DNA from 4 places in the Roseibium sp. JB4-4 genome. Region 3 is predicted to be linked to each of the others. Evidence: predicted binding sites of a transcription regulator. Region 3 holds the regulator's gene; each other region holds the start of a gene.
What was found. The regulator PhoB, encoded in region 3, activates phosphate uptake and scavenging genes when phosphate is short. The targets are predictions, from matches to a motif close to TGTCATNNANCTGTCAT.
Positions count from the first base shown of each region.

Region 1 (4,213 bases), 2.5 Mb from region 3:
TTCAGATTGTGATGACGTCCCATTCTGAACAACCAGCGCCCAAACAGGCTCCGCAAGAACCCCAACCGATCAAGCCCATTCCACAGGCACCCGGCACTTCGGGACCTCAAAGGGTTCCGGGAATTGACAGGGTGATTGCAATCGCATCCGGAAAGGGCGGTGTCGGCAAATCCACCGTCGCTGCAAATCTTGCCTGCGCTCTTGCAGCTGAAGGGCGCAAGGTCGGGTTGCTGGACGCGGATGTCTATGGTCCCTCTCAGCCCAAGATGCTCGGGATCTCCGGACGACCGACTTCGCCTGACGGCCAGATGATCCTGCCGCTCCGCAACCATGGGGTTACCCTGATTTCCATCGGATTGATGACGTCCGGCGATAAGGCCGTCGTCTGGCGCGGCCCGATGCTGATGGGCGCGCTTCAGCAAATGATGTCTCAGGTTCAATGGGGTGCTCTGGATGTCCTGATCGTCGATTTGCCGCCCGGTACCGGCGATGTCCAGATGACACTCAGCCAGAAGTTCATTGTCGATGGCGCCATCATTGTTTCCACGCCTCAAGACGTGGCACTGCTGGATGCGCGTAAGGGCATCGACATGTTCCAGCAAATGAATGTGCCGATTGTCGGGATGATCGAAAACATGTCGACCCATATCTGCTCGAATTGCGGTCACGAGGAACACGTTTTCGGTCATGGAGGCGTGGCTGCAGAGGCAGAAAAGCTGGGCGTCCCGCTTCTGGCAGAAGTACCGTTGCATTTGAACATTCGCCTTGCCGGAGACGGTGGAACACCGCTTGCGGTCAAGACACCGGACGCGCCTGAAGCTTCCGTATTTCGGCAGCTTGCAAAGACACTGGTTGAGGGAGGCAAGGCGTGAGCGAAGTTCAGCTGCCCCCCTTTTTCAGGGCGAAGCCGTTCCTGGAGCTATCGATCCCTTTGAACGCGCAACTGCTCTGGCCGTTGCCGGAACGGATGCCGGAACTGTTGTTTACAACCTCACTGGCAATGTCTTTAAGGCAAGTCTGATCTTCACGCCTGAAATGCCGCTGGAGCCGGCCATGACCGCGCTGCCGGTTTGCGGCCTTGGACTTCAGGCAGCTCTTGGAGCTCTGGCACCGCCAGAGGTCGCCGTTCACCTGCAATGGGATGGTGGCATGAGAGTAAACGGTGCCCTATGCGGACGGTTCCGGGTCAAGGCGTCCACGGCACAGCCGGCTGAAGAACCGGATTGGCTTGTTGTCGGACTTGAACTCAACATGGCGAGCTCTGATGGGAACCCGGGAGACGCGCCTGACCGGACTTATCTGTCCGAAGAAGGCTGCGCCGAGATCGCCGCTACGGATCTGCTCGAAGCCTGGGTTCGCCACACGCTTTACTGGATCAATCGTTGGCTGGAAGACGGCCCACAGCCAGTCCACACCGATTGGCGTGCCCTTGCACAGAATATGGGGGAGCAGATCGACGTCGATGGCCTGTCCGGAACCTTTGTCGGCGTCGACGAACACTTCGGTTTGCTGCTTCGCGTCGATGGGGAAACAAAACTGATCCCGCTTTCAAGTAGGCTGGAGACCTGAGCCATGAAACTTGCCCGCGCAATTCATCTCGACGACAGTGACCGCAACGTTTTCTTTTCGCCTGCACGAACCGGTGAATATTGCCTGTCGGGGGGATTCGAATTTTCAGACTGGACCGAAGCTGACCTCTCCGGCAAAGCCCGCCAGGCCTTTTCAAATGGCTGGCTCGGACTGGAAACCTTCGGACGGGTTACGTTTGTGGCCGTAACCCCTGTTGAAGACACTGAGTTTGCCAGTCTCGCCGACAGGCTTGCCCAGCATTTTGTCGACGTTTACGGGGCCCCTTCCGTAGAGGCAGCCAGAGGCGTCGCAACAGAAGAGCTGACCTATATGGCCGAGCTGTGTGAAGAGCATCCAGAGAACACATTGATTGCCGTGCAGCGGGAGCTGACTGACGACGGTGTGAGAGAGAGTTTTCGAACCATAGAAGCACCCGCTGCAGAGCTCGATATGGTCGCGATGCACGGAGACATGGACTAAGCCCAGACCAGATGCGGCAAGTCGGGAATACCTGTTTCAAAGCGTAGTCCGGATGTGGCAACAGCGCTCTGGGCAGTTAGCTGCAGGTGCAACACCACAAACATCTCTCTAGTAAACAATAAACAAAAACTTAACTTTCAGAGAAACTTACCTAATACGAATTACCAATTCCTGCATCACTTCTGAGTTGATTGGCATCAATGCTTGCCACGATCTTCCGTGTTACCAACCCGTCATTCAGACGAGGAGACACACGTGACAGAAACGCAGACTAAGAAAACCACTCCCAAAAACGGCGCTGCACAACCCGCCAATTCTACCGCTACAAAGGCAGCCAGCAAGAGCAAACCTCGCCAACCCCCAGCTGCACCAAACAAACAACCCGCAGCTAATTCCAGAACCAATTCCACTGGCCCTGAGCTTCGTCATCACCTTGCTGAAATGCGTCACAACTCCGAGGCGATCTCTCACGTCTTTGAAACGGGGGAATACCCCTACGCCACAAAGATGCGGCGGGCCGCTTACGAAAAGCGAAAGGCGAAACTCCAGGCTGAGCTTCTAAAGGCGCAGAAATGGATCCAGGAAACGGGCCAGCGTGTGGTGATCTTGTTCGAAGGTCGTGATGCCGCAGGAAAAGGAGGCACGATCAAGCGCTTTACCGAACATCTGAACCCGCGTGGTGCAAGTGTTGTCGCGCTGCAAAAGCCAACTGAAAGTGAAATGAGTCAGTGGTATTTCCAGCGCTACATCGAGCACCTGCCGACAGCCGGTCAAATGATCCTGTTCGACAGATCCTGGTACAACCGCGCCGGCGTTGAACGGGTGATGGGGTTTTGCTCGCCGTCTCAGTATCTGGAATTCATGCGCCAATGCCCGGAAATTGAGCGCATGTTCGTCCGCGACGGGATTCTTCTCTACAAATACTGGTTCTCCGTAACCCAGACCGAACAGCGTCGCCGGTTCAACCAGCGCAAGACAGATCCACTGAAACAATGGAAACTATCGCCGATCGACATGGCTTCCCTCGACAAATGGGACGATTACACGGAAGCCAAGGAGGCAATGTTCTTCTACACTGACACCGCTGATGCACCATGGTCCATCGTCAAATCCGATGACAAGAAACGTGCAAGGCTTAACTGTATGGAGCACTTTCTGAATTCGCTCCCCTATCCGGACAAGGACAGAAGGATTGTTGGTGAACCGGATCCACTTATCGTGGGCTCAGGTCAGCACGTAATCGGCAAGGATACTCATATTCTCGGCAAAACCCTGCACCCGGAGCTGAAGGACAAGCGTGTAGCAGATGGAGCCGACCTTACCGCTCTATGAAGCAATTTAATGCCGGTAACAGCACCGATTGAGGTTGGCTGAAGGTTGTTCGGTAAACACGGACCAGCGACGGCCTCACCAGGGGACCGGCGCTGAAACGAATGCGCATGAAGTTGCCTTTTGAAAGACCCGCGAAGTGGAAATATGGCTTCGCGGGTCTTTTCGATTTGCTTCGAAAAGCACCTTCGTCAAAGAACGACGTCGCCGCGCATTCGCAGCGCTGCATAACCTCCGACGCTGACATCGGTAATATCGCCGCTTGAGGTGTTCAGCACTGTGCGAACAATGCTCGGTCTTCCCATTTCAACACCTTGCTCTGCAACGACAACCGCTTGACCGGACGCGCCCGGCGTCAGGTATCTGGACCGGACCAATTCGCACGCAAGCGCACTGTTTGTTGTGCCACTGGCAGCTTCCTCCGGATCCCCAACCCCATGACAAAGGTCTCTCAAACGAAGTTTGACCTTGCCAAGTCCCTTGTAGGTGGAGCACCAGACTCCGATGGTGTCGATGGCAAAGTCTCGGCAATAGGCACGCAAAGCAGCTTCGTCGGGGCGAATGGATGCAAGGGTTTCCAGGTCTTCGATTTGCACAAAGACATGACGAAGTGCGGTCGACGCGGTGGAAACACGTTTGAGAGAGCCAGTTTCCAGACCCAGATATGCCGCGACGTCCTGCAAGCTGACTTCGCACAGGTCAAATTTCGGCAATGGCTGGCGCAAGGTGACGAAACCGTCTGGGGCGACATCAACAACAATGCTGCCTGCAGAAGTCTGCTGAATGAACGTGCCGGGCTCTATCCTCTGATCGTCACGCAACGCTGCAAAAGCCG
Region 1 covers NZ_CM146333.1:4,386,066-4,390,278, reverse strand. Annotated here, with positions in the region: gene ACZ1HV_RS20690 (Mrp/NBP35 family ATP-binding protein) at 1-872, shown strand, start outside; gene ACZ1HV_RS20685 (biotin/lipoate--protein ligase family protein) at 853-1,569, shown strand; gene ACZ1HV_RS20680 (DUF6505 family protein) at 1,573-2,049, shown strand; gene ppk2 (polyphosphate kinase 2) at 2,305-3,381, shown strand; gene ACZ1HV_RS20670 (PhzF family phenazine biosynthesis protein) at 3,570-4,213, opposite strand, start outside.
Region 1: the regulator PhoB is predicted to act here: its motif matches at 2,270-2,286, upstream of ppk2 (polyphosphate kinase 2).

Region 2 (4,213 bases), 490 kb from region 3:
CTGCCGGAAGCGTCCGGTCGGGTCGAAGAGATATTCGTTCCCAACGAACTTGAGACGGAGATCAAGGCTGGTGCACCAATCTTCAAGTTGGACAGCAGTCGGCAGGAAGCCGATGTCGTAACCGCGAAGCAGCAGGTTGAGGAGATCAAGGGTGAAATCGCCCTGGCAGAGGGCGAGCTTGCGGTCGCGTCCGCACAGGTTGACCAGGCTGTAGCTTCATTGAAACAGGCCCAGGACGAGCTTGATACACGACAGGAATTGTTCGAACGCAATGCGAATGTCGTCAGTGAGCGTGACCTGGAAAAGCTGCAGAACACGGTTGATTCCCGCACGGGTGCACTCGAGGCTGCGAAAGCAAACAAGGACCTTGCTGAAACCAAGATCAACGTTGCGCTTCCCGCAAAGCTTTCAAGCGCAGAGGCAAAGCTTGAAGAAGCTGAAGTCGAATTGGGGAAAATGACCGTTTATGCCGGTGTCGACGGCATGGTCACCCAATTCGTGCTGCGTCCCGGCGAGATCGTCAATCCTTTGATGCGCCCGGCGGGAATCCTCATTCCCCACGATTCAGTGCAGGAGCGGATTGTTGCCGGTTTCGGGCAGGTCGAGGCTCAGGTCATCAAACGGGGAATGGTTGCTGAAGCTTTTTGTCCCGCCGTTCCATTCACCATCATCCCGTTGGTCGTGGCTGATGTTCAGTCTGAAATTGCTGCTGGTCAGGTCAGCACGGGTAGCCAGCTTGTGGATGCGACCAAGGCGTCGGAAACATCGACCGTTACAGCGATCCTTGAGCCCTTGTATGAAGGCGGCCTCGACAAGCTGCCACCGGGCGCAAGTTGTGAAGTGAATGCCTATACCAGCAATCACGACAGGCTTCTGGAGGACAAGGACTTGACGACAGCGCAGTATGTTTTCCTGCATGTGGTCGACACTGTTGGACTGGTGCATGCCATCATTTTGCGCAGTCAGGCTATCCAGTACCCGATCAGAACACTTGTACTGTCTGGGCACTAAACAGGCAGTCCGGATCGGGCGGCTCTCGCCGCCCGATCCCGGTCCTGGGCGTCAGCTGGAATAGCTGACGATTTCAAATTCGATACCGTCATCATCGTCGAAATAGAAGCGGCGGCCCGGTTCGTAGTCACCGTGATTGTGGGTCTTGTAACCTCCAGCCTTTATGCGCTCTTCCGTGGCATCCAAGTCGTCCACGACAACGGCAATGTGGTTGAGGCCGCCGTGGCGGGAATAGCTGCTTTCCTTCACCGCCTCTGTCGTGTGCGCAGGTGTATAGGCCGCCACATAACTGGTTTCGTTGCCTATGTGATAGGTGGTGCCACCGTCTTTCGCTGCACCTTTCCAGCGAACTTTCCATCCAAACCACGTTTCAAGCCGCTTTGCGGTCGCTTCCGGATCGCTCACGGTGACGTTCACATGTTCCAAAAAGGGGGTGCTCATCTGGTGTCCTTTCTCAGATTGACTTGATCGGGACACTGGAGATAATTCCTCAAGTTAAGTTGAGGTCAAGAGAGAAAAGAGAAAAATTGAATAGGGTTATGCGAGGAAGTGATCTTCTCAGTATTGGTGAACTTGCGAGCAGAACCGGTCTCTCGGTGTCGGCGATCCGGTTTTACGAGGAAAAGGGACTGGTACATCCCGTGAGAAATGAAGGTGGGCAAAGGCGATTCTTGCGCGCGGATATCCGAAGGCTGTCCTTTGTCCTGGTTGCACAGGAATTCGGTTTTTCAATTGGAGAAATCGCTGGTCAGCTGAAACGGCTACCAGAGGGCAGGGCGCCAACAAAGGCAGATTGGACACGTATCGGAAGGGACTTTCGCCGGCACCTGGATGATCGGATTGAGCGCATGACGACGTTGAGGGACAAGTTGGATGCATGTATCGGATGTGGGTGCCTGTCGATGAAGTCATGCCAGCTTTACAACGCCGGTGATGCCGCGTCCCGACATGGCCGGGGACCGCGTTATCTCCTTGGAGATCTGCCTGATCCCGATGTCATTGAGAGAGCCGCCGGCCTGAACCGACCCGGCCGGCAGAAAAAATAATTTGGCATCAGTGTTTCTCTGGCGGGCTAAAGACATTTCTTTGGCCTTATCAACGCTTTGAGGGGCGGCCATGCTGCGTCCCACAACTCCAAATCACCGTTGTAATCCATCTGTCATCTGCCCGTCATCGCTCTGTCACGTGGACCCATTTAATGCGTGGTGTGCGCAACGATGCGTTTCACTTTAGCCATCCGATGGAGAGCCACTATGGATCATATCAACAAGGACGATCTTTCCTGGGACGAATGGGACGAAATGGTTCGTCCTACCTCTGAAACGACAGATTTCGACAAGGTCGTCGAATCCGGTCTTTCTCGGCGCGGTTTTCTCGGGGGCCTGGTGGCATTCGGGTCCGGCGCCGCCGTCATGGGCCTTGGCACTGGTGCGAGCCTCATGAATTCCACCTCCGCAAGGGCACAGGATGCCGGACGCTTCGCATTCAGCCCGGTTGGCATTGCGACCGACAGCACGGTTCATGTTCCTGAAGGTTACACATGGGACATTCTGGTGAAATGGGGAGACAAGCTCGTTTCTGACGCGCATGATTTCTCGCATGAAGCCGGTGTCCCGATCAGTTCTTCTGACAAGGTTTTCGGTGAAAACACTGATGGCATGGAGCTTTTTGCCATCGGCGACAAGCAGATCATCGCGGTGAACAGCGAGTATGTGAACCCGAAGATCAATCTGCCGCATACCGAAGATGGCACACCGCAAACGGCGGAAGATGTCCGCATGCTTCAAAACTTCCAAGGCGTTACCGTAATGGAAGTGGAAGAAGGCGAAAATGGCTGGCGCGTGGTCGTCGACAGCCCGTTCAACCGCCGCATCACGCACAACACGGAAATGGCGATTTCCGGTCCGGCTGCTGGTCATGATCTATTGAAGACGGAGGCCGATCCGACTGGAACCCGGTCTCTCGGAACCTTCAACAATTGCGGTGCAGGCAAGACGCCGTGGGGCACTTATCTGACCTGCGAGGAAAACTTCAACGGCTATTTCGGGTCCACAGATCCTGAGATTGAGCTTCCCGAAGACTTCAAACGTTATGGTATTGCAGCGGAAAGCCGCTATTCCTACGAGAAGTTCGATGATCGCTTCGACATTTCCAAAAACATCAACGAGCCGCGCCGTGCTGGCTATATCGTCGAAATTGATCCCTCTGATCCGGCATCAACGCCTGTAAAACGCTCGGCGCTTGGACGTTTCAAACACGAAAATGCGGCTTGTGCGCTGGCACCCAACGGTCAGGTCATCGTCTATATGGGAGATGATGAGCGGGGTGAGTTTCTTTACAAGTTTGTCTCCAACGGCACCTACACACCGGGCGTGCCGACAGACGGCCTTTTGGATGATGGTGTCCTGCACGTTGCCAAATTTGCAGATGACGGAACTGGCGAGTGGATGGCCCTGACCCCGGAAACGACCGAAATGAGTCTTGAGGAAATCTCGGTCTTCACCCGGATGGCCGCTTCCAAGGTGGGGGCGACAACAATGGACCGTCCTGAATGGGTTGCCGTCAATCCGGTTGCCGTTGAAGCGTATTGCGCGCTGACCAACAACAAGAACAGGGGCGTGAAGCCGAATGCCGGCGGTGACGACACCGCGGTTAACGGTCCGAACCCGCGTGAGGAGAACAACTTCGGCCAGATCGTCCGTTGGTATCCCGAAAACGATGATCATGCAGATACCAAATTCAAATGGGATCTTTATGTTATGGCCGGGAACCCGGATGTCCATGCCGGAACCCCATATGCCGGCTCGGACAATGTCAACGCGGGTAACATGTTCAACTCGCCGGACGGCATGATGTTCGACTCTTCCGGTCTCTTGTGGATACAGACTGACGGAAACTACAAGAATGAGGGCGACTTTGCCGGCATGGGCAACAACCAGATGCTGGTTGGCGATCCGGTTACCGGCCAGATCGAGCGCTTCATGACTGTTCCTTATGGATCTGAAGTCACTGGAATTACATGGTCGGCCGACCGGCGTACGCTCTTTGTCGGCGTGCAGCACCCAGCAGCACCGTTCCCTGACGGTGAAGGCAAATTGGCTCGCTCGTCCGTCATCGCGGTAAAGCGTGCAGACAATGCGCTGATCGGCTAGCGCCGGACAAACTCAGCGTGAAAAAGAAGCGCGCCGGAAACCGGCGCGCT
Region 2 covers NZ_CM146333.1:1,376,757-1,380,969, reverse strand. Annotated here, with positions in the region: gene ACZ1HV_RS06405 (HlyD family secretion protein) at 1-1,011, shown strand, start outside; gene ACZ1HV_RS06400 (VOC family protein) at 1,063-1,452, opposite strand; gene soxR (redox-sensitive transcriptional activator SoxR) at 1,551-2,057, shown strand; gene ACZ1HV_RS06390 (PhoX family protein) at 2,265-4,163, shown strand.
Region 2: the regulator PhoB is predicted to act here: its motif matches at 2,169-2,185, upstream of ACZ1HV_RS06390 (PhoX family protein).

Region 3 (4,213 bases):
GGGTTTCCTTGACCCGAACTCTGCCATGCCGGCGCAGATCTACACCTGGGCAGCCAGGGCGGACTACGCATTCTACGAAAAAGCCTGGGGCGGTATCATCGTCCTGCTGATCTTCCTGCTCACAATGAACATTCTCGCGATCATCCTGCGCCGCAGGTTTGAACGCCGCTGGTGAGGATTGATGCGATGAACGAGATGCCGAACATTGAACAGGCGATTAAAATGACCGATAGCAAAATCTCTGCAAACAAGGTTCAGGTCTATTACGGCGACAACCAGGCCATCAAGGACGTGGACATTGAAATCCAGCCACGTTCGGTGACGGCCTTTATCGGCCCATCAGGTTGTGGCAAGTCGACGTTTCTGCGGACTATCAATCGTATGAACGACACCATCGACATTTGCCGAGTCGAAGGCTCGATCAAGATTGACGGCGAAGACATCTACGATCCCAAGGTCGATCCGGTGCAGTTGCGCGCCAAGGTCGGCATGGTGTTCCAGAAACCGAACCCGTTTCCGAAGTCGATTTATGACAACATCGCCTACGGTCCGCGCATTCATGGTCTGGCAAAAAACAAGTCAGAACTCGATGACATCGTCTCTTCCAGCCTGCAAAAGGCAGGTCTCTGGGAAGAGGTGAAGAACCGGCTGGATGAGCCCGGAACCGGCATGTCCGGCGGTCAGCAGCAGCGTCTATGTATTGCCCGGGCGATTGCCGTCAGTCCTGAAGTGATCCTCATGGACGAGCCGTGTTCGGCTTTGGATCCGATTGCGACCGCGAAGGTGGAAGAGCTGATCGACGAACTGCGCGAGAACTATACGATCGTGATTGTGACGCACTCCATGCAGCAGGCAGCGCGTGTGTCCCAGCGTACGGCGTTCTTCCACCTTGGCATTCTGGTTGAAGAGGGTCCGACACAGGACATCTTCACAAACCCGAAAGACAAGCGTACTCAGGATTATATAACTGGCCGCTTCGGCTAAGAAATTCTTTCGAGATTACTAAAGAGGACAAAGTATGTCTGAACATACAGTCTCTGCCTATGACGAAGAACTGACAGAAATGGCTGGCAAGGTCGCTGAAATGGGCGGCTTGGCCGAAAAGGCTTTCGCCGATGCCGTTTCTGCTCTGGTGTCACGGGACCTGGAATTGGCCAAAACCACCATTGCCCAGGATGAACGGCTTGATACGTTGCATCAGGAAGTGGAAGCAAAGCTGATCGAAATGATCGCGCGCCGTCAGCCCATGGGTCAGGACCTGCGGGAAATTACGGCCGCCACGCGTATCGCCAATGATCTGGAACGCGTTGGCGACCTGGCCAAGAACGTTGCAAAACGCGCCATTGCAATCGACAACAGCCTCGGTTCCAAAAAGCTTGCGATAGGTGTCGAGCACATGACCGAGCTTGCGCTGAACCAGCTGAAGCAGGTCCTGGACGCCTATACCCGCAAGGACCCGGAAGCCGCGAAACGCGTGCAGGAAGCCGATGCGGAAGTGGACGCAATCTATACATCGCTGTTCCGCGAGCTGCTGACCTACATGATGGAAGATCCAAGGGTTATCACGCAGTGTGTCCATCTCCTTTTCTGCGCAAAGAACATTGAACGCATTGGTGATCACGCGACCAACATTGCTGAAAACGTCTTTTACATGGTGACCGGTGACCGGCTGCCGGAAGAACGGACCAAGCTGGACGAAACCACCAGCGTTTCTTAGTCGCCGAACGAACTTGCGGAAAAATGATCCAGCCGGCGCGGCTGCGCCTGCTGCATGACATGGAGCGAGATGTATGCCGAAGGTGCTCATCGTTGAAGACGAAGAACCGCTTAGTCTTCTGTTGAGATACAATCTGGAAGCCGAAGGATACACGGTTGAATCGTGTATTCGTGGCGATGAGGCAGAAATTCGGTTGCGGGAAAGCGTGCCGGACCTTTTGCTGCTCGACTGGATGCTTCCGGGCCTGTCTGGGATCGAGTTGTGTCGGCGCTTGAGAGCCAGGGAAGACACCGAGCGATTGCCCGTCATTATGCTGACGGCGCGCGGTGAAGAGGCAGAGCGTATCAGAGGACTGTCGACAGGGGCGGACGACTATGTGGTCAAACCGTTTTCCGTACCTGAATTGATGGCGCGGGTCCGCGCAATCTTGCGCCGGGCAAGTCCTGAAGTTGTGTCTACAATGCTCCGGTCCGGAGATATCGAACTGGACCGTGAAACGCACAGGGTTCGCAGGAATGCGAAAGAAGTCCACCTTGGGCCGACGGAATTCCGTCTGCTGGAATTTCTCATGACCTCACCCGGACGGGTTTTCTCGCGTGAGCAACTGCTTGACGGTGTTTGGGGGCATGATGTCTATGTCGACGAGCGGACCGTTGATGTTCACGTTGGCCGCCTCCGCAAGGCTCTGAATAAGGGCAAGGCAAGAGACCCGATCCGAACGGTCCGCGGTGCCGGCTATGCATTCAACGATCAGTTTTCGGTGGTTGCATGATGAAGTGACGAATTCCAGGTGCAAAAATCACAACAAAAAAGCCCGCCAATCTGGCGGGCTTTGCATTTTTGCTGCTGCTTGACCGCTATCCTGCGCGGGCGATCACTTTGCGATCACGGCGGCGGTCTGCAACCGGTTGATAGGCGATTTTACAATGGTGCGCGCAGTAGGGAACACCTGCGTCGGATTGGCGGCCGCAGAAGTAAAAGTCATCGGTTGCCGGATCGCCAATCGGCCATTTGCATGTCCGTTCGGTCAGGGTCAGGATCGACGCGCGTTCGGAAATCGGGATCAGCTCTGCGATCGGCTCAAGGTCAGGCTCTGCTTCGACGATGGGTGTTGGTGCAATGTCGGCCTTCAGCGCCGTCGCCCCAATAGTCTGTGGTTGAGGTGTCGGTTTTTTGGGTGCCGAAGTCCCGGCTGCGGGCGCGCTTGTGCGCGGACGACGAGGTTTGCTGCTGGACGAGGAGGACTTTGCGCGACCTGACAATCCAAGTCGGTGTACTTTGCCGATGACGGCGTTCCGGGTTACGCCACCCAGCTCACCCGCAATCTGACTTGCACTCAAGCCATCGCTCCAAAGCTTTTTGAGAAGCTCAACCCGTTCGTCTGTCCAACTCATTGCCGCACCTTTTCATTTGACCGTTTTGCCGGCCATTAACCCCGTGCTTGGCATGCGCAGGCACGCCTGATATGGCATATCTAGTGCCTAAGAATGATTAGCCCCACGAGATCTCGTGTTTGAATATCAAGAGGTTACAATAACGTTAATTTGTCAGGCAACCATTCGCCCAAAACCAATTGGGGATGAAGCGACTTTTCCCCAAGTATGGCGAGACCCTTGAGACTTTTGCTGAATCTGCGCTCAGGGGCTGCAGGTTGCGGCGAAGCGCCATTTCCATTGACAGGCCTTGGGGCCGGGGGTGTATAAGAAAACCGCAGCGTGCCGCCTCTTCGGGGCGGCATGTTGCATTTTGGCCTGACACAGTAACTGTGACATCGTTGCTCCTGTCGGGCGCGAACGTCACCTTCGTGCAGGCGTTCTTAAGGAGACAAAAGAGGTTATGTCCAAGACTGCATTATTCGGTAACTACGCAAGATCGAACCTGTCGTTTGATCATGGGGAAGGTGTCTGGCTTGTTACGAAAGACGGCCGACGATTCCTCGATTGCGGTTCCGGTATTGCTGTCAATTCCATCGGGCATAGCCATCCGCACCTGGTGTCGGCGCTACAGGAGCAGGCCGCAAAACTGTGGCACGTGTCCAACCTTCATCAGATACCGGAGGGTGAGCGCCTTGCGCAGCGCCTTTGCGACGCTTCTTTTGCCGAAAAGGTGCTTTTTGTGAATTCCGGCGCTGAAGCGATGGAAGCCGCCATCAAGTGCGCGCGCAGGTACCATTTCGACAAAGGACAGCCGGAACGCTACCATATCGTCACGTTCGAGGGAGCGTTCCACGGCCGGACACTGGGGACCATCGCCGCGGGCGGCCAAGCCAAATATCTGGAAGGATTTGGCCCGAAGGCACCGGGTTTCGATCAAGTGCCTGCAAACGATCTGGATGCTCTCAAGGAGGCTCTCGGACCGCAGACGGCGGCGATTGCGCTTGAACCTGTCCAGGGTGAGGGCGGTATTCGGGAGATCCCGACGGACTTCCTGCGTGCCGTGCGCCAGCTGTGTGACGATCAAGGTATCTTGTTGATCCTGGACGAAATCCAGACAGGC
Region 3 covers NZ_CM146333.1:1,861,768-1,865,980, reverse strand. Annotated here, with positions in the region: gene pstA (phosphate ABC transporter permease PstA) at 1-175, shown strand, start outside; gene pstB (phosphate ABC transporter ATP-binding protein PstB) at 223-984, shown strand; gene phoU (phosphate signaling complex protein PhoU) at 1,019-1,717, shown strand; gene phoB (phosphate regulon transcriptional regulator PhoB) at 1,791-2,489, shown strand; gene ACZ1HV_RS08540 (GcrA family cell cycle regulator) at 2,575-3,111, opposite strand; gene ACZ1HV_RS08535 (aspartate aminotransferase family protein) at 3,554-4,213, shown strand, end outside.

Region 4 (4,213 bases), 420 kb from region 3:
TCGAATGGGCCCGAGCGCTTCAACGGCACCCGGGCAGTCTATGTTGCAGCTTACCGGTTTTTACCGGCTATTCATTCCAGAATTTCTCTTGCCAGGTCATTTGCGGCAATTCATCCACGACCTCGAAAGTTTTGGTTTGATTGAACGTGCGCCCGTAACGGTCTGTTGTGCGAATGTTCAGCGTGTGAACGCCCGCCGGTAAATCCGAGGGCAACTCGGCTCGCCAGAGATGGTTTGATTTTGTGGTGAGCATCCAGTCCTGGAACGGGCCGGCAATACCGGCCCATTGCAGGCCCTGCCAGGTGCGGTAGCCGGCGGTTGCTTCGCCCCCGTCTGTGCTGCGTACGGCCTGACGTCCATTGGTGGATTGCTTGGCCATCGCCAGAGGATCGGAATAGGTCGGACCTTCGAATGCTTCCTCTCCTTCACCCTTTTGCGTGCGCTCTGCCTCAATCGGGTCGCCACCATTGATGGAGAAGGATACCTGGCTTTCCTTCGAACCGTTCCAGACGTTGATGGCGACATACGTCGTTCCGGAGAGGTCCTCCTTCGTCAACATGTCCATGTCTCCCAGGTCATTGACGGTAACCGGAGGCGTGATGTCGCTGGGGATGTCGTTTTGGTTCGTGAAGCTGACAAGCTTTTCTGCCCAATCACGAAAGCGGGGTGTGTTGAAAGAGACGTGAAGCTGATCGTCTTCCTCGCCTTCGAAGGTCATATAGGTATCGACATAGTCAGAGCCTGCGAAATCCAGCACGTAGTATCCGCGCGGGGAGCCAAGACGCTGTGTCGCGTGGGGAACTCCGCTGTTGTTCAGGTCACCTGCCCACCAGGAGCCGGAGACCGCACCGGTGACGATCTGATGAAATTTGGCAGGCCCGGTCCCCGTAGCTTCTTCCCAGCCTTTGTAAAATTCGCCCGGCAGGATCTGTTCTGTTGTGTGTGTATGGCCCGAGAGCCCAAGCGCGGGTCTGTCACCTATCAGCTCGTAGAGCTTGTCGAGATTGTCGACCTGGTGCTTCTGGGCGGTTGCATCCGTATAGGTCACGAATGGTATGTGAGCGCTTAGAACGATCAGCTTGTCTTCCGGCACATTGGCAAGATCGTTTTTCAGCCATTCCAGCTGACGTTCGGAGATGACGCCGTTGTAGGAAGGCTTGGCCGACAGGTCACAGAATTCGTGGGCGTCAACACCGTTGCAGGGGTAGCGCACGTCGTCGAGAACGACGAAATGCACCTGACCTATGTCGAAGGAATAGTATTCGGGTCCGAATTCGCGGCGAAAGGTGTCAAAGCTGTCGGCATCGGATTTGGCATCAAAGTCAAGGTCATGGTTGCCGGCAACGTAGTATTGCGGCACGCCGCCCGTGGCGACAATCTTTTTGAAGCGCGGATAAAGCGAAAGGTCGTCACCCATGACGTCACCCTGAAACAGCAGGCACTGGGTGGCACTGTTGTCACGGTTAGCCAAAAGCTTGCCCACCGTCTGGCGGACATAGGAAACTTCCTGGTTGGAATACGGCTGTGTATCGCCGAAAACGAGACACTGAAATTCATCGCCGACCGGATCTTCCACAAGCGGAAAATTGACCGATTGAGGCAGAGGCCCCGTTGGCTCGATACCGCCAAACCGCAGATCGGCCGAACCGGCGACCTTGTGCACATAGCTGAACTGCGGAACCATGTCGTCGCTGACTGGCGTCATGTAGCCTGCCGGTTTCGTGATGAAAAGGTTCATGTCGTCATAGGCGGGCAAAGAGTAGGAACCGTCTTCACCGGTTGCGACGACCTCGCGCCCGTTTGAGACAAGAACGCCGGCCAGTCCGGTCTCTCCAGCGTCCAGTCTGGAATTGCGGTTGGTATCCAAAAATATTCTTCCGGTTGCCATGTCAGCAGAACTGTCGCCATGCACGACATCAATTTCGCCAGTATATCCGGCATCCTTGGCAATCGCACTGGATGCCATGACGCTGGTGCCCGCCAAAAGCAGGACCTGGGTAAGTTTTCTCATGAGAGCCTCCGCAGGGAATGAGCTGAAGATCAGCCAGGGCACTCTGCAAGCACACGGTGACGGAAGATTGGCATTCGCGTTAAAGTTATATTTCAGTTCGCACGCACGCAATGTCATATTGTGGTTGAACCGTCACAAACAGCACGGGACACATTAGAACGAGGCCCGTTTTCGGGCCTGAACACAAAATCTTGCCGTTGATGTACCTGTCGGTTTCTCCTGACAGAAGGCTGTCAGGAGCCCTTTGCTAGAGTGCCTGACGTCACTGCAGCCAAGGAGACTTTCAATGACATTTGTTCCTGACAATTTCACTGTTTGGATGGAGATTCCGGTTACGGATCTGGACAAGGCAATCAGTTTTTACAATGACGTTTTCAAAACCGAACTCAAACTTGTTACAGATATGGGACCGAACCATATCGCGATGTTCACGACCAACAAGCAGGATGGCATTGCAGGACATCTTTATCCCGGCAAACCGGCAGGCGACGGCTCTGGGCCCACTGTACATATTGCATGCCCTGACACGCTTGAGGAAACCATGGAACGTTTTGCGAAAGCAGGTGGTGAAGTCGTCTCCGACCCGATTGCAATTCCGGCAGGCCGATTTGCGTATTGTATCGACCCGGATGGCAATTCCATCGGGCTTTTCGCTGCTTAAGGGTCTTGCAGCATGAGACGTGCCGACCGCCTTTTTCAGATCGTTCAATATCTGCGTGGCGGGCGGCTCGTCCGGGCACGACAGTTGTCCGAATGGCTGGAAGTATCGGAACGCACCATCTATCGCGATGTTGCCGACTTGCAGGCCTCCGGTGTGCCCATCGAGGGCGCTGCAGGTGTCGGCTACATCATGCGAGATGGCTACGAGTTGCCGCCTCTCATGTTCACACGAGATGAAATCGTTGCCTTGCTTGCCGGTGCACGTTTGATCCGCGCCTGGGGTGGAGCAGCCATGGCCCGGGCTGCCGAAGAGGCCATGATCAAGATCGATGCCGTCATGCCAGACAAACTGCGGGTGAGGCAGAATGAGGTGCAAATCCACGCATTTGCGCCAGAGATGACCCCACAGGTCAGGTCACATATCGATTTTCTTGAAAATGCTGCGGACACACGCAAGCGCCTTTCGATCGCCTATCGCGATGGAAAAGGCGATGCCTCTGACCGGGTGGTCCGTCCTCTCGGCCTTTGGTTCTGGGGCAAGGTATGGACACTTGTAGCCTGGTGCGAACTTCGCCATGACTTCCGCATGTTCCGTCTCGATCGTATTTCCGAATTGCGGGAGACCGGCGACAAGTTCAAAGCGGAGCCCGGCAAGACCTTGAAGGACTTCTATCGCTCCATGGAGAGCAAGGACCCGGGACGGTAACTGCGCATCAAATCGCTTCCAGTCCGGTTGAACCTCAGACAAGTTGCGATCTCCCGCCATACACATTTCTTCATGTTTTTCGAGCGCACAAAAAGCTTCAACTCACTTGAAAGCCATTGGAATATTGACCGGTGTGACGATTTGAATGTCGCTGAGGGATGCGGCTGGCTCGGGCCCGATACCATGAAATGCCATAATGTGCCGAAAGGCCGTTCTCATGTCGGAGCGCAGGTCGTGGTGAAGGACGAAAGTCAGCTTCTCACCGCGAAGCAGCTCGAGATTGTCTTCATCAAGATCATGCGCGACGAAGACCGATGGGGTCTTTCCGGCGCGTTCCAGAGCCTTCAATACAGCTTGATTGCCACCGCCCATGGAATAGACGCCGGCAATTTTGGGGGCGGACTGGATTTTCTCGGCAACTGCGCGCTCTGTCGCCGTGTTCAGGCCGCCGCCACCACTGGCTTCAAGAACCTCAATATCAGGCCGCGAGCGGCTCAACTCTGATCGGAAGCCGTCATACCGTTCTTCTTCGCCCTGAAAGGCAAGTTGACTGAGGATTGTCAGAACAACGCGGTCCGCGGGGCCAAGCTGTTTGAGCATGAGATAGGCCGCGGTCCTCCCCGCGTTCTCATTGCTCAACCCCGCATATGCCAGTTTTTGCGAACCGGTGATGTCGGTAAATATTGTGACGACCGGAATCCGCTTGCCCGTCAGGCGAGATATGGCACTGCGCAATTCAGCAGTGTCTCTGGCTTTCAGGCACACACCGTGACTTCCACGTTTGCGGATCCGGTCAAGCGTTGCCGCACACGTGGCTGAGGTCATCGTTTCAGCAA
Region 4 covers NZ_CM146333.1:1,445,336-1,449,548, reverse strand. Annotated here, with positions in the region: gene ACZ1HV_RS06705 (calcineurin-like phosphoesterase C-terminal domain-containing protein) at 68-2,011, opposite strand; gene ACZ1HV_RS06700 (VOC family protein) at 2,298-2,672, shown strand; gene ACZ1HV_RS06695 (helix-turn-helix transcriptional regulator) at 2,685-3,377, shown strand; gene ACZ1HV_RS06690 (LacI family DNA-binding transcriptional regulator) at 3,480-4,213, opposite strand, start outside.
Region 4: the regulator PhoB is predicted to act here: its motif matches at 2,131-2,147, upstream of ACZ1HV_RS06705 (calcineurin-like phosphoesterase C-terminal domain-containing protein).